One region of the Sporosarcina sp. P12(2017) genome, then DNA from elsewhere that is predicted to be linked to it. Evidence: riboswitches for the same ligand, from Rfam matches in the RefSeq annotation. Region 1 holds a riboswitch; each other region holds the start of a gene.
The links. Region 1 has a riboswitch for thiamine pyrophosphate ahead of thiO (glycine oxidase ThiO). Riboswitches for the same ligand answer to the same signal wherever they lie in the genome.
Positions count from the first base shown of each region.

Region 2: another riboswitch for thiamine pyrophosphate. It lies ahead of thiM (hydroxyethylthiazole kinase); the one in region 1 lies ahead of thiO (glycine oxidase ThiO).
Region 3: another riboswitch for thiamine pyrophosphate. It lies ahead of CSV80_RS08440 (thiamine phosphate synthase); the one in region 1 lies ahead of thiO (glycine oxidase ThiO).
Region 4: another riboswitch for thiamine pyrophosphate. It lies ahead of thiC (phosphomethylpyrimidine synthase ThiC); the one in region 1 lies ahead of thiO (glycine oxidase ThiO).

Region 1 is NZ_PDYL01000005.1:145,252-149,445, forward strand. It holds gene CSV80_RS05685 (hypothetical protein) at 1-180, shown strand, start outside; gene thiO (glycine oxidase ThiO) at 482-1,609, opposite strand; TPP riboswitch at 1,742-1,853, opposite strand; gene CSV80_RS05695 (hypothetical protein) at 2,142-2,480, opposite strand; gene CSV80_RS05700 (sensor domain-containing diguanylate cyclase) at 2,655-3,620, opposite strand; gene CSV80_RS05705 (alpha/beta fold hydrolase) at 3,613-4,194, opposite strand, start outside.
Region 2 is NZ_PDYL01000004.1:166,694-170,887, reverse strand. It holds gene thiE (thiamine phosphate synthase) at 1-230, opposite strand, end outside; gene thiD (bifunctional hydroxymethylpyrimidine kinase/phosphomethylpyrimidine kinase) at 230-1,045, opposite strand; gene thiM (hydroxyethylthiazole kinase) at 1,065-1,835, opposite strand; TPP riboswitch at 1,898-2,000, opposite strand; gene CSV80_RS04830 (DUF3238 domain-containing protein) at 2,192-3,388, shown strand; gene CSV80_RS17980 (hypothetical protein) at 3,444-3,572, opposite strand; gene adh (aldehyde dehydrogenase) at 4,082-4,194, shown strand, end outside.
Region 3 is NZ_PDYL01000008.1:135,383-139,576, reverse strand. It holds gene ectA (diaminobutyrate acetyltransferase) at 1-87, opposite strand, end outside; gene CSV80_RS08445 (phosphoribosylaminoimidazolesuccinocarboxamide synthase) at 694-1,374, opposite strand; TPP riboswitch at 1,795-1,903, shown strand; gene CSV80_RS08440 (thiamine phosphate synthase) at 1,974-2,573, shown strand; gene thiS (sulfur carrier protein ThiS) at 2,557-2,763, shown strand; gene CSV80_RS08430 (thiazole synthase) at 2,760-3,533, shown strand; gene CSV80_RS08425 (ThiF family adenylyltransferase) at 3,530-4,194, shown strand, end outside.
Region 4 is NZ_PDYL01000025.1:23,201-27,394, forward strand. It holds gene CSV80_RS16105 (response regulator transcription factor) at 1-373, shown strand, start outside; gene CSV80_RS16110 (calcium/sodium antiporter) at 439-1,392, opposite strand; TPP riboswitch at 1,976-2,093, shown strand; gene thiC (phosphomethylpyrimidine synthase ThiC) at 2,211-3,983, shown strand; gene CSV80_RS18080 (hypothetical protein) at 4,000-4,122, opposite strand.

The DNA.
Region 1 (4,194 bases):
CTTATAGCCGGATATGCTTTGCTCGGCTTGTTTTTAATTGTGCCCGCTGTATTGGCGGTCGTCGGTACAAACCTGCTGCTTTTAGCCGTTGCAGTGATCATCGTGATCATCATCGTGTTGTTCGCCTTGGCGATCATTCTGAAAGGCCTGTCCCGTCTGTTTCATCATCGTAAACACTGATGAATAAATGCAGCCGCCACTTTAATAGTGGCAGCTGTATTTTTACATATATTGAACTACGTGAATTGAAAAAATATTTAAGTAGCACATACTTTACGTAGTGTAATGATTCCTAAAAATTACACTGGACCGCAAACGACAACATAATCACCGCGATAACTATCCAAAATCAACAGCAATGATAGCATTCGTTTCGCCCATTTAACACATGCACAGTATGTTCCTCACATCCTCCAAGACTCGCTACGAGTGAATGGCTAATTCATTCTCGGCAGGACTTCCACCCACTATATGCTGCAACCTAGGCTTGGTAACTCAACCTGGCGCCACTTAAAGCAAAAGGAGTAAGCAACTCATGCGTCTTCTGACAGCCGTTTATGTAATCCTTCATCAGTATACCTGTAATCGGGCTAAGCAAAATGCCGTTTCGGTAATGACCGGTACATATATGCAGCCCGTCGATGAACGGATGAGACCCCATGATCGGCAGATGGTCTGCGGCTTGGGGACGTACACCGACCCATGTTCGGTGGATCACTCCATCACTAAGCACAGGCAATAGGCGGGAAGCCCGTTGTAATAGCGAAAGAATGCCATGAGCCGTTACTGATGTATCAAAGGAACCGGGAATAGACGTTGCACCGATGAGCATTTCCTTATTTCGTTTCGGCACAATATAACAGCCGTCTACCGCAAAAACCGTTTTGACCGGTGCAGGGCCGGCCAGCCGGATTGACAAGCATTCACCTTTCACAGGAATGACGGGCAAGGAAAAATCAGTGTCAGCTAAGAGATGGCTGCTCCAGGCACCGGCTGCAATCGTCACTTGAGTTGCATAAAGCGAGCCGATTGAAGTATCAACCCCCACTATCCGGTTGTGCTGAATCAGCAGACGAAGAGCCTTTGTTTCTTCATATACATGGGCACCGGCATTCATTGCTGCTTTCAAAAAGGCCTGTGCGAGCAAGGGGGCTTTCACTTGATGGTCTTTTTCCAGAAAAATAGCACCGGCAGTTTGGGACATCATACAAGGTTCGATCTTCGGCACTTCTTCCGGCTCAAGCCACTGAATGGATGGGTCCTTTTCGGATAAAAAGTGATACTGCCGATGCAGCTCGTCACGATCCTGTTCTGTCGCGGCCGTTTTGATCAGGCCAGCTGTTCGTAAATCAATGTCTATACCCGTTTCGGACAGCAATTCATCACGAAGTTGAGGGAACATCGCTCGGCTTTCCAGTGCGATTCCCAACAACGGATTGTCCTGCTCAAACTCATTTTGCGCCCCAAGCATCCCTCCTGCTGCCATAGAGGCCTGTCCGGCTTTGCCTGCATCAAAAACAGCTACGCTTAAGCCTTCTTTGGCCAGTCGATAAGCAATGGAACAACCTATTACTCCTCCGCCAATAACAATATGATCATATGTCTTCATTGTTTCCACTCCTCAAAGATGACCTAAATACTGATACCATTGAACATCTATACCGGCCTGTTAGGAAGTGAAAAACGCCACTTTCATAGAAGAAAGCAGCGCCTCATGTATACAGTCCATAACATACAAGTGATGTAAGCAGTGCCACTTCCCTTCGCCAGTACGAGCTGGATCAGGTTCCAAGAGTCCCAAAGTCAATCACTTTGATCTCAGCCTTTTTTCAAAGGCACCTCCAGTGGATGAATATTCATTTTTTTCAGATTAACATACTAGTTAGAATTTGTCATTTTAAATTTATTGTGGATCGGTGCCTGTGCAAGGTGATTTTGCATGCAATTGTAGTGTATGGGCTGAATAGTTTCGTGCACAGCGTACCCGAAAGCGATTCCTCTTTAGATTTTTCACGCAACTACTTTAGTTAATGCTTCAATTTGAAAACAACAAAAATTCCTCGACTGAAAATAACCAAGGAGGCTTTTTGTTGTTGATCTGTTAAGTTTTCTAATTTACTTAGTGGATCAGTACCCCTTTTTTATGAACGGCACGACTGCATAGTTTCCTTGAAATAAGCATAAATAATCTTCGGACTGACACGATACATTGGATGCATAAATTCAACAAAGCGAGTGCCAAGAGCATCTCCATACAGCGCACCTGAGTCACAGACTTCTGTCTGAAAACCTACTACTGATTTAACGACCGAGAACGTGCCACAGCACACAACTATATCGGGGTTAATCAATTCAATCTCTTTCATCCACAATTCTTTTGCATATTCGTCTTGTAGTAGAATTTCGTCCATATTGCTACTTACACCGCCACCACTCTTCTTTAGATTGGTGATCGCAATACTCGACAACCCGTCTGCCATATTCTTCTTTTGCTCCGCAGTGATTGACTGATGTGAAGGAAGTCCATGCTGCAGACAGAAATTCCATATACCAAGGATGCCAGTCGTTCGATAAAATGTTTTGGCCTTACCGCCTTTATCTTTCCCATATTCAATTACCCGAATTGTGTTTGAATTGTGCGGGGACCTGGTACCTTAACCAAACGTAATCCGATTCCGTCCATTATCTTTTGAAGTATACAATGCCCAATCTGCTCTAGACTGCAAAGAATTCTCCGTATCTCCTGGCACCTTGGTCGCTACCCCAATACTGACGGTAACACCATAGCTATTCCAATCCGCATTCTCAACTCGGCAACGAATTCTCTCCGCTATTTCTAAAGCTTCCACTTTCTCTGTTGCTGGAAGAACTAAAGCAAATTCTTCTCCCCCGTAACGAGCAGCCACATCTTCTGTCCTGGATTCTTCCCTAAACAAGCGTCCCAACTCCCGCAATATGCTATCGCCCGTCAAATGACCATATGTATCATTTACCTTTTTAAAAAAGTCTATATCGATTAACAGAAAAGAAAGAGACAAGGACCGTTCGTTGTGCGGCATAAAATAGGAAGAAAGACTTTCTTGTAGGTAGTGACGGTTCTTGAGACCTGTGAGTCCATCCGTAATGGCCATCTCCTGAAGTGTCTCATTTAACGCTAATAACTTATTTTGCTTCGCTTCATACTCGATCCGCAAGCGCTCCAATTCTTGTATCTGCTTCACCTTCAGTAGATTGCGTGTTTCCGTGTCCTTTTTGGCCGCAAGAATCACTTCCTCATACTCGATTCTATTCTTCATGCGCAGACATGCACAATCATTGAAAGCCTTTCCATCTCGTTCATTACGCAATGCGTTCAATAGCACGGAAATTTCCTGCCCGTCTTTGGACTTGAATGAAAAATACATCTCTTCTACTTTATTCTGCAATCGAATCATCGGAAAAAAGTACAGCTGATAAAAAGACCGGCTTGCGTTCGGCAATATCAGATTGATGTGTTTCCCCTTTACCTCATGAAGCTGATAGCCAAGTAAACTAAGCAGCGTCTGATTGATTTCAACAATCATCCCTGTATCATCCAGTGTGAAATAACCGAACGGCGCAGAATCTAGCTGTCTATCCATTTGTGACAAGACTCTTGTATACGGAAGTCAAATAATTTCTAATCAGCTGAATGGTTTTTTCTGGATGACTCATATGAGGGCAATGTCCTGTCGCATCCATGATTTCAAGCGTGCTGTTCTGGAGGTGCCGATGCATATAACGTCCCACTTCAACAGGCGCAATACTATCATCGGAACATTGGAGAATGAGCGATGGCACTATCACTTTCCTCACATCATCTCGATGATCAGAGAAGAAGGTCGCAATCGCAAAACGACGGGCAACCTCCGGATCTGTCGAGCAGAAGTTATCCTCCAATTGCTGTGAAAGTTCCGGCCTTTCAGGGTTCTTCATTATGACTTGCGCTAGATAATTCGCCCAGCCGATATAATTCATGTCCATCATCTGAATCAAACCTTCTAAATCTTCCTTCTCAAACCCACCGTAATAATCAGGTACTTCATTCAGGTAATAAGGAGAAGGACCTATTAATATAAGATGTTCAAATAAATCAGGCTTCTGAATTGCCGCTAGCATACCGATAATACCTCCGACAGAATGTCCGACGAATATCGCTTCCTTCAATTCTAAAGC
Region 2 (4,194 bases), on a different contig from region 1:
TTGATGATGAAAGGAACGCGATACAGTCTGCAGAGCGCCTGACACTTTTTGGCGAATCCGAGCAAAGCGTCGCCTTCAAGTGCGTTCGATCCTTTCTCACGCAATTGAAAACATGTGATACCACCGCGAAGAGCTGCCTCTACTATTGCTAATGGATCCTGACTTCCTGAGTTTGGCGTGCCCATTACAAAATATAAGCGTAATGCTTTCTTTACTTCCATATTTCGCATCAGTGCATCTCCTTTTTCAGCTGACCATATGCCCAGTGATTTGTCGGTCCGTGTCCTGAACCGATCTTCAAGCCGTTTTCAATCGCAGCCTGTATGAATTGCTTCGCTTCGGCAACTGCATCCGGAATGGAATAGCCTTTTGCCAGGAAACTGGTCAGTGCAGCCGCAAATGTGCATCCAGTTCCATGTGTGTCTTTAGTTTGGATCCAAGGTGCTGTCACGGTGAATGACTGACCTTCTGCATCGGCATAATAATCCTTTGCATCCAGTACATCGCTACGGTGACCGCCTTTCATCACGACAGCTTTCGCTCCCATCTTAATAAAAGCAGTTGCAGCTTGCTGAATGTCTTCGTCTGTCTGTATTTTCATTCCGGTCAGCACTTCCGCTTCAGGAATATTTGGTGTCACAATTGTAGCTAGCGGTAGTAAATGTTCTTTTAGTGCTTGAATCGCCTGTTGTTGCAATAAAGATTGTCCACCCTTTGCAATCATGACAGGGTCGATGACTAAAGGAATTGGGGGGTATTCTTTTAATAGCGCAGCTACTTCAGTAATAATATCAGCCGAAAACAGCATTCCGGTTTTACATGCTTTTACATCAAAATCATCAAGCACAGCCCGTATTTGTGTTATGACCCCGTCGGTCTGTATTGGATAAACACCGTGAACACCGTGCGTGTTCTGAGCAGTCACTGCAGTTAGTGCAGAAGTTCCGAATACGCCTAGCTCCTGAAACGTCTTTAAGTCAGCCTGAATTCCTGCACCTCCTCCGCTATCCGAACCAGCAATGGTCAATGCTACTTGTACTGTCAATTAAAAAACCTCCTGTCTATTATGCCAAAAATGTTTTTGATTCGCGATCCAATGTATGTAATGTATTTAAGAAGTTCACAGCAAAGTCTCCGGGGCCACTTGAAGTTTTTGCTGTTTGTTCACCAGCTCGTTTATAAAATGAAAGTGCGTCTGCCACAGCTTCTAGCGGACGTTCCATTCCTACGGCAAGAAAAGCACCTGTAACAGAGCTGAGTAAACATCCCATACCTGTAATGGTAGTCATCATGGGGTGACCGCCTGTAATAGATAGTGTAGAATGTCCGTCCGTAACAATATCGACTTCACCTGAAACTGCTACCAGACAGTTGTACTTGCGTGCAGTCTTTTTTGCTATATCCTCGATGTCTGCTGAACCTTCTCCTGCATCGACACCCTTCGCGGCCCAGGGTATATCTGCAATCGCAGCTAGTTCGCCTGTATTACAGCGAATCAGTGTGATATCTACTTCGTCCAGTACTTTTAGGACGCTAGCTTTACGAAAAGGTGTGGCACCTGCACCAACAGGGTCTAGTACGACAGGTTTTCCTGCTGCGCGGGCACTGTTTCCCGCTAAAATCATTGCATCCACTGTCTGTTGTTTTAACGTACCGATATTTAAAATACTACAATCTGCAATTCTTGCGATATCTTCTGCTTCTTCTACTGCATCCGCCATAACGGGAGAAGCACCTAGTGCAAGTAAACCATTTGCTTGGAAATTCGCAACTACAAAATTTGTGATGCAATGAACGAGCGGTTGCCTTTGACGAAGTTGTTGAATAAGTTGCATGTTTCTCTTCCTCCCATTAAAGGTATATATACAAAAAGCCCATGCATAGATGGGCGGTTGGGTATAAAAACTACCCACTTTCCTCCGCTAGTATGTACTAGATCAGGTTCAAAGGGTTTGCATAATTGCATCTCAGCCAAAAAGAAGGCACCCCTAGTGGTGGAATGTATCAGACGAGCTCATTATATCATATACATGAAAAAGGTTGAAATAATACTGGTATAACGAGGTGGAAGTAAGTGAAAATGAGTGATTGCGCATAGAAGAACAGGTATAACTATAAGCTGAATGTTACATAATTATCTGAAGGCGTATAACTGTTTCAGATGAAATAGATAAAAGGGAGCAGATCGCAAATGGAGAAATTATTTGAAATTCAACAGATGGATCATTCGTTGGGTGATATAACGTTTACATGGAGTGATATAGGTGGTTATTACCGTGTCTATAAAGATGATCGGCAAGTATACGAAGGGACAGCCCCGAAGTTTACGGACGGGGAGCTGGATCCGTCACATCCCTTCCAATATACAGTGGAACGAGTGGAAGAAGGACGGGTTAAAAATGTAATTGTTATCCAAACATCAGCCCTGACAGAAGTACAGAAAGATGAACATCCTTTACAACGCTTAGTAATTACAACGATGGCTGCTCCATCGCAAATTGCATTGTCATGGGAGTGGATTAAGGATGTGGAGAAGTTCGATATTTACCGTAACGGTCAATACCTCGAGACAATTACTGATAATCGTTTTATTGATCGCCAGACGAATTCTTCGGAGCCGGTGGTATACAGTGTTTCGGCAACGCGTCCGTTGATTGACAGCAATCAGAAAATGAATGTCAGTAAATCAATTGCATCTAAAGTGTATGAAGTGATTATGCCCCCAGATCCTGATAATAAACCAACAGAAGAAGTTTATACTTTTTCCGTCCGTGTTAAGCAACGGGATCGATTACTAAAACCGGTGGCTGACAGGGAAAAAATAAATGAAGTGAAGCAATGGAAGTTCCGCTATACAACATTTTTAAAGGAAGATATCATAAAAAATCCGAATCTCTTTTCACCGATCCCATACTTTACAGGGGATGATCGGGACTTCAATCCAGAAGGAAAAAGCTTCCGCACCCGTGTCGATATAGAAGGAAAGTTTATTGGAGGAGACAGCGCACTGCAATTTACGAAAGCAACTGGACCCTCTATTGGATTGAATTATATGAAACGGTATAAACGTCATGACCATGCTTCTGTAGACGGTATAGAAATCGAGAGGTTGGAAGGAAGCTCGACCGAAGTACATTTTGCAATCAACCATGACGTGGGCAATCCACTAACCGCTTCACCGCCTATTCATTATGAAGTGAAAGCCCATTTGGATCAGCAAGGGAATCTAGACCTGGTTGGCTATCATAATGATGCGCCTCACCATGAAATTTATTTAGCACTTGATGACGAGGATTGGCGCTCGGTGCATCGTACTGAAAGTGAAGGGTTGGCATATTTGTCGGGTGTGCTCGGAGATAATTATTGGCGTTATATGACGTGTAATTAACAATGAACGGCCGCAATCCATAGTAGATTGCGGCTGTTCATTTAACTATGCCGTTCTATTTGATCGTTTCTTGAAAACTCTTTTGGTCTGAATTTAGTTTTGTGACTCGTACGTTCAATTTCCCGAACGATTCCTCTGTTAGTTCAATTTCTCCATCTTGTTCATATTTCTTCCATGTCCTCAATTCCTTTCTATCAAATGTTTCCGTTCGGAATTTTTTGTATATAGATAAAGAGAAAGATAAAGGGGAATAAAGCAAGAAACGCAATTATGACTGATATCCAACCATCTCTTCGAGCATCCTCCAGCAGTGAAGAAATAATTGTTACATGAAGTTTCAGTCCAATAACCGTCATAGATAAGAGTATGACATGCAGAACGCTGATAGAGCTCTTTTGATTCATAAGAACCCCTTTCCACTAAAGTACTTTCTCTTAGCATTGCCTAAAATGTGCAGTTTAATAGTCTTTGTAATGAATAAAAGTAGAACGGTAATATCGGACTCTATGACTCGCTTGATTTATGATAGTATTTGGTTGAAAGCGCTTACTAATTAGTTTAGAATAAAAGGTAGCTTATGAAAGCGTACACGTCAGGAATAAAGTGAAACTATGTTTCGTATAATAGCTTTGCGTGCATAATGATTGCGCTGAGATACAAGCAAAATAATGAGAACAGGGAGTGTGACGCAGTATGGTACAAGCTTCAGAAAATCTAGTTTACGCAAATCCAAATACAGAAGGTTCCAAGGTTCAGTTCAAAGAACGCTATGATAACTTCATCGGTGGTAAGTGGACGGCACCAGT
Region 3 (4,194 bases), on a different contig from region 1:
CTTTCCATCTTCTACAGTCGGAATACGAAATGAATACGGATCGTTCGGATCTAGCCCTGCAATCGAAACTTTGTGTTTAGTTTCCAAACAGTTTCTCCTCCAAGTTCTCTTACATGTAGTTTTACAAATTTTCATCATCTGAAATTCTCTAAGATGTGTGCTTCTTCATCCGAGAACACCATCTAACTGAAATACGTTCGTCGAATAGTCATCAATGTGAGGTTTTAAGGACCGAGCAAACACGCTCGGCAGATTCTTCTTATGAATCTAGCGGATATAGCAAGGGTACTTACGTAGAAAAGCCAAAATGGAGATTCGTGCTGGCTACTATGGGTGCTATCTTTCTGCCTTGCGGTATGAAGTGCAAAAAAGAGCGCCTTTACAAAAGCGGGGAGCTTTTGTTCATGGAAACAGCAGATATATTAAAGATTCGCTGATATGAAAGACACTTTCAATATCTTGAATTTACTACCATACGTATTCATCCAACCAACGTTCACACACTGGTGAAGAAGCAAACTATGTGTCTCCTCTGACACTGGTTGTAATTATAGGAAACTCTGAAAACGTTGTCAACAGTAAATATATCAATTTATTTATTTGATTAAAAAGTAAAGTACTGATAAGTCAGTCAGCGTATAGCCTAAGAGGGAATATAAAAAACCGGAAACAATTTTCGTTTCCGGTTGAATTTTATGAAAATAATATCTTTTCTAATTCCATTGGTGCAATATATGTATCCCCTTGATAAACACGCATATTACCACCTGAAATTTCATCAATCAACATGATGTTTCGCTCAGGATCGCGACCAAATTCCAATTTGATATCATATAGCTCTAACCCTTTTTCCGCCATCTCTGATCGAACGACTTCAGAAATTTGCTGAGTTAATTCTTTAAGCGTTGCGTATTCTTCATGCGTTAAAATATGAAGTTGCGCCAAAGCATCTTCTGAAATAGGTGGATCTTGACGTTCATCGTCTTTTAGCGTCACTTCCACGAAAGCATCCAATACTTGCCCTTCTTCAGCATACGCACCGAATCTGCGCAAGAAACTTCCGACCGCACGGTATCGACAAATCACTTCTAATCCTTTACCAAAGACCGTAGCAGGTTTCACCGTCATCGTCACTTCATCCAGATCAGCATTGATGTAATGTGTTGGTACGTTTTGCTCCTCCAATTTCTCGAAAAAGTATTTCGTCATGCGAAGTCCAGACTTCCCAGCACCATCAATCGTCAGGCCTACTGTGTTAGCACCTGGATCGAATACACCATCTTCCCCTGTTACATCATCCTTGAATTTCAATAGCACGTGGCCATCTTCCAAGCGGTAGACGTCTTTCGTTTTACCAGAATAGGTTAATTTCATCCGTACGATTCTCCTCTATTCATAAATGTGTACTACCTATTCAGTATAAAGCACTTTGACGAGAAGAAAAAGTATTGTTTGACGAAAGTTGATAGGCATCATGACAGATTTCACAAAATACTCTTATACTTAGGATCACACATACACTTTAAAGAGGAGGAAATGAATCATATACTTTCATACGGTTACCTTCTACCTTTAATTCGGAGCGCTTTTTGAAATACGTACTCTTCCATCAAGGCAAGTATTGAACCGGCTCTACAAGAAGCAAGCATCCTTTGAAACAATAAAATTATGGAAATCATTGTAAATGGTGTAGAAATCGGTATCGGTAATCAAATCGCTGAATGAGTACATATGTAAAAGAAACTCTTTTCATTCCGCCACACACATGATAAGCTAGTTGTGAAAACCAAATATTTTGACTATTAGGGGAATCCTTCACAAGGACTGAGAAAAGAGTGTGGCTCTGAAACCCTTATCACCTGAACAGGTTAGCACCTGCGGAGGGAAGTGGCGAGTCGTACCGTACGTATTTCTGTCGACATTTCTACCACTTTCCGATTCGGGAAGTGGTTTTTTCTATTGGAGGGGAATGAATGGAATTACTTGGCGTGACCGACGACCGTCTTTCAATTGATGAACTTACGCTACACTTGCAGCAGACTGCACCGTTTCTTGACGCCATCATTTTGCGGGAAAAGTCCAAGACAGATGAACAGCTTATAAATATAGTCACGCGCCTTGCAAGTGCTGGATTTCCACTCAACAAGCTCATTCTACATGCCAGACCTCACCTAGCTAGCAGGCTGAACTTATCAAAAGTACAGCTGACCGGTTATGGCATGTCTTTACCAGATGCACATCAAGAATTTCCTGAGCTGGCATTCGGTTGCTCGATTCATTCGTTGGCAGAAGCAAAGGAAGCTGTGAAAGAAGGAGCAGACTGGCTTTTGTACGGGCATATTTTCGCGACGAAATCGAAGCCCGGATTGCCAGCGCGCGGCACGGAAGAATTGTTTTCTATTGCAGAGTGTAGTTCGATTCCCGTGTATGCGATCGGTGGAATTCAGCCGCGTCACTTGCCCAATTTACAGCGAAACAATGTAGCAGGTGCTGCCGTATTATCCCCTATGCGTTCACTAAAAGTCTTACAAAGTTATAGAAATGGAGTGTCGTCTGATGGAGAAAATGATTGATTTGAACGGAAAATCGTATTCGGTCGTTCCGGAAGTAGGGACGATTCAGCAGTTACTTGAGCATTTAGGACTTGGCGATCGTATTTTGATTGTGGAGAAAAACAAAGAAATTTTGCAGAAAGATTACTATGACGCACCAATTATGGACCGAGACCAAATTGAAATCATACATTTTGTAGGAGGCGGATGAAAATGTTAAAAATAGCAGATAAAAAATTCTCTTCACGGTTATTACTAGGTACGGGGAAATATCCTTCATTTAAAATACAAAAGCAAGCAGTTGCGGTATCAGAAGCAGAGATCCTGACGTTCGCGGTACGACGCATGGATATTTTTGAGAAGTCACAGCCCAATTTCCTCGAACAACTAGATTTAACGCGCTATACATTGCTACCGAATACGGCAGGAGCGAGCACAGCAGAAGAAGCTGTACATATCGCACGTCTCGCAAAAGCATCCGGACTTTGCGACATGGTAAAGGTGGAAATCATCGGGTGTAGCCGTTCATTGCTCCCCGATCCCGTGGAAACATTACGCGCGTCTGAAATGCTGTTAGAGGAAGGCTTCATTGTATTACCCTATACGTCAGACGACGTAGTGCTTGCAAGAAAACTATGTGAATTAGGTGTTCACGCTATCATGCCGGGTGCTGCGCCGATCGGTTCGGGCAGAGGCATTCTGAACCCACTGAATTTATCCTTTATTATTGAGCAATCCAATGTACCTGTCATCATTGACGCAGGCGTCGGCTCGCCAAAAGACGCGGCTTTTGCGATGGAACTCGGAGCAGACGGCGTTTTACTGAATACCGCAGTATCGGAAGCCGCAAATCCTGTCATGATGGCAGAGGCAATGAAGTTGGCGATTGAAGCGGGTCGTCTCGGCTATAAGGCAGGACGTATGCCAGTACGCGATTATGGCGTAGCTAGCAGTCCGACTGAAGGGCTCGTGACAAATTGAGCAGTAAATATTCTCGGCAAGAGTTGTTTGCACCTATCGGACTAGTTGGGCAACAACGTATCCGCGAAGCAAAAGTTTTCGTCCTAGGAGCTGGTGCACTCGGCTCTTCCGGAGCGGAGATGCTGGTGCGTGCAGGTGTCGGCGAACTGACGATTGTCGATCGCGATATTTTGGAGTGGACTAATCTTCATAGACAACAATTATATACAGAGCAAGATGTGATCAATCAATTGCCGAAAGCGATCGCAGCGGAAAGTCGATTACGTGCTATCAATAGCGATGTGAAAGTTCGCGGGATTGTGGCGGATGTAACGCCTGAAAACGTCCTCGAGTTATTCGAAGGACATCAGTTCATTCTCGACGGCACAGATAATATAGAAACTCGGTTACTAGCAAACGACGCTGCATTACAACTCGGCATACCATTCTTCATGGGTGCTTGCGTCGGTAGCTACGGGCTGACGTTTCCTATCGGTGTAAAAGAAGGATCGCCCTGCCTGCATTGTCTGCTCGAAGCTTTGCCGCCACAGTCTTTGACTTGCGATACAGTCGGCGTCATCTCGCCAATCGTTGTCACAACTGCCGCTCGTCAAACCGCCGAACTGCTGAAGTGTATAACGGGCGCGACGATGGAACCCCGCCTCGAATCCGTTGATCTATG
Region 4 (4,194 bases), on a different contig from region 1:
ACCATTTGACGAGCGGGAACTCATCGCGAGAGTGCGCGTGGCATTACGGCGTTCAGAGAACGAAAATCAACCGAAGACTATTCATGAAGGTCCATTTACTCTTGACTTGGAGTCCTATTCCATCCTGTATGACACGCATGAAGTGCGTCTTACGTTAAAGGAGTTCTATATTATAGAAGCGATGATGACTCGGCCAAATCGGACGTTTACCCGGGAAGACTTGCTTCAAGTAGCTTGGGAATTTGACACGTATACAGAGGTTCGGACAGTCGATTCACATATTCGAAATTTACGGGATAAGTTGAGGAAATCAAATTTTCTAATTGACGAGATTTTGGTGACGGTTTGGGGTATCGGCTATAAGTGGAGATAACTACATATCATGCTATAAAGATAGAAAAGGCTACTTTCCACGAATGAATGGAGAGTAGCCTTTTCTTAATTACGTAAAATAACATACACAAGATACACGACGTACGCTACAGCTAGCATGAGCCCTTCACGCTTACCAATTTTGAAGCCAGTTCTAGCGAATAGCAATAATACTAGGGTCAATACAAGCATAATGATGACGTCAATAAACACTTTATCGTTCACTGCGATAGGCGTAATGACAGAGGAAGCCCCGAGAACAAACAGGATGTTAAAAATATTGCTACCGACGATGTTCCCTAAAGCGATTTCACTTTCTTTTTTCAAAGCCGCTGAAATTGATGTAACCAATTCAGGCAATGACGTACCGATCGCAATGATCGTAAGACCGACTAATGTTTCGCTCATGCCAAGAGAATAAGCGATTTTCGTGGCGTTGCTAACGACCAAATCGCCTCCGAATATAATCGCTGCCAACCCGACTAGCGTAATTAGTATATTCTTCCCCCACTTCACATTATCAGTGGCTTGTGTAAGTGTAGCATTTTGACGACTTCGAAGGCCAAGTTCAATCACATAGTACATAAAGATCGAAAGGAATAGTAAGAAAATAATTCCATCGCCGCGTGTGATCATATTGCTGCTGAAGCCTTGTAATGCCATATCACTCATCAACACCAACATGACTATACTTGCTAATAAAGTGAACGGAATCTCTTTCCGGATAGTCTCACTTTGTACCTTCAACGGAAACAGAAATGCCGCCATCCCGACAACGATGGTGATATTGAATATATTACTTCCGACTACGTTCCCCACTGCGACGTCTGCGTTTCCGCCCATCGCTGCAATAATACTGACCGTCGCTTCTGGTGAACTAGTTCCGAGCGCTACAATGGTGAGACCAATCAAAATAGGTGGAATTTGCAACAGTCTTGCAATATTTGAAGAGCCATCCACGAAATAGTCGGCACCTTTTATTAATAATACAAATCCAATAATGAGTAAAACATAGGACATATATTGGTTACCTCCTCCATAGGAATGATATTTCTAATTAGTTGTATGCAAGTGTGTCTAGACTACAATAAAATAATTGCATCAATTACTGCATACTTGATGCATATTATGACAAGCACCATGATAAAAACAAAATATGTATGTGACTTTACTTCCCCATAGCATTCATCCTTCTCAATCCCAGATATGTTATACAATGTAAACTCTACTACACTGATCCTTCCCCCTTTTATTTTTTCTTTTTGATTATCTCACGTCATCACTACTTATGCATCTTACAAGTCATACAAAACATTCATTTCTCATCATTACATGCTTTCTTGAGTGTTGTTGAAAAGATTTTATAAAAATAGCTTGTCCATAGATCTATCTTTACAGACAAGGCAACGATATAATTTTCCAGAAACTTACTATAGGACTGAATGTACAATATTTTGGGGGTTTTCTTCTGATTACGCATTTCTGCTTCCTCACCAATCACACTAGTTACGGGTAAATAACGGAACCTATGAAAATTAACAGAATAATTACTCTTTAAAAACCGATTTAGGTATGGTATACTATTCCTGTTCGAACAATTAAATACTAATACTAGGGGTGTCCAACGTTATTGGACTGAGATGGAATGACAGTACACGCATTCCGGACTCTTTGGACCTGATCTGGCTCGTACCAGCGTAGGGAAGTTTTCATTTTATCAGCAACGCTTATTTTGCGTTTTGAAGACCAGGTCCTATCTACGGAACTGGTCTTTTTTGTTGCCGATTCCCATCACTTGAATCGAGTCATGTCGCCCCTTAAAAGGAGACGATGACAAAATGCAAGAGAAGAAAGAAGAAATCCGTATCCATGAATGTTTTCCGGCAAGTAGCAAGACTTATGTACAAGGAAGTCGTCCTGACATACTCGTACCGATGCGCGAAATTGAACTATCACCAACTGTAACTGATCAAGGTGAAATACCAAATGAACCTTTCCGTGTCTATGATACAAGCGGGAAATATACGGAAGCTGGTTATCAAGTGGATATCCAAAAAGGACTCCCGAATATTAAGAAGAACTGGATAGTTGAACGAAATGACGTGGAAGAGTATGAAGGTCGGCAAGTGAAGCCACAGGATAATGGGTACCGTTCAATGGAAAAAATGAAAAATGACGCAGAATTTCCATTGTTGAAACGCAAACCATTACGAGCAAAAAGTGGCATGAATGTTACACAAATGCATTATGCACGCAAAGGAATCATTACACCTGAAATGGAATTCATTGCAATCCGCGAAAATGTAACGCCTGAACTTGTACGGGATGAAGTGGCGAGAGGACGGGCGATTATACCGTCTAATATTAACCATCCAGAAGCGGAACCGATGATTATCGGTAGTAAATTCCATGTGAAAATCAATGCGAATATCGGAAATTCTGCGGTCTCCTCATCAATTGCTGAGGAAGTGGAAAAGATGACATGGGCTACACGTTGGGGTGCAGATAATATCATGGATTTATCAACGGGAAAGAACATTCATACAACACGTGAATGGATCATCCGCAACTCACCTGTCCCAGTGGGAACGGTCCCATTATATCAAGCGTTGGAAAAAGTAAACGGCAAAGTGGAAGATCTCTCATGGGAAGTATTCCGCGACACATTGATTGAGCAGGCTGAGCAAGGTGTCAGCTACTTTACCATTCATGCGGGTGTTCTGCTCCGTTATATTCCCATGACGATTCATCGTGTGACCGGCATTGTCTCACGTGGTGGTTCTATTATGGCCCAGTGGTGTATGTTGCATCATAAAGAAAGTTTTCTATACACACACTTTGAAGATATATGTGAAATTATGAAACAGTACGATATCGCGTTTTCCTTGGGAGATGGATTACGTCCCGGCTCAATTGCTGATGCCAATGACGAGGCACAATTCGCTGAACTTGAAACACTTGGCGAACTAACGAAGATTGCTTGGTCCCATGATGTGCAAGTCATGGTAGAAGGTCCTGGACATGTGCCTATGCATTTAATTAAGGAAAATATGGATAAGCAAATGGAGATTTGTCAAGAAGCGCCTTTTTATACACTCGGTCCTTTGACGACAGATATTGCTCCTGCCTATGACCACATCACATCTGCTATTGGTGCGGCTATGATCGGCTGGTTCGGGACAGCGATGTTATGTTATGTAACCCCTAAAGAACATCTTGGTCTACCGAATAAAGATGATGTGCGTGAAGGCGTCATTACGTATAAAATTGCAGCCCATGCAGCTGATTTAGCAAAAGGTCATCCGAATGCATATAAACGCGACAACGCATTATCAAAAGCCCGTTTCGAATTCCGTTGGCGAGATCAATTTAATTTAAGTTTGGATCCTGAACGCGCGATGGAATATCATGATGAAACATTGCCGGCTGAAGGAGCCAAGATCGCCCACTTCTGTTCGATGTGCGGACCTAAATTTTGCAGTATGCGAATTTCACACGACATTAGAAAATATGCTGATGAAAACAGTTTAGAAGAGAAGCTAGCAATGGAAAGTGGCATGAAGGAAAAGGCTGAAGAATTTAAAAAATCCGGTGCTGAAATCTATCTTTAATAAGGAGTGAATGGAGTTATGACAACCGAACAGTTAATTCATCAGATCTCTGTAAAACGCCGAAATCTTCATCAGTTAGAAGAACAGTTGGCTCTCCTGCAAGCACAATGCATACACGAATATACAGAAACTGTAACATATAGGAAATGTATGAAATGCTTGAAGATCGAGAGTGTCCATTATTAATACATGTTCTGCTATTCAAATACAG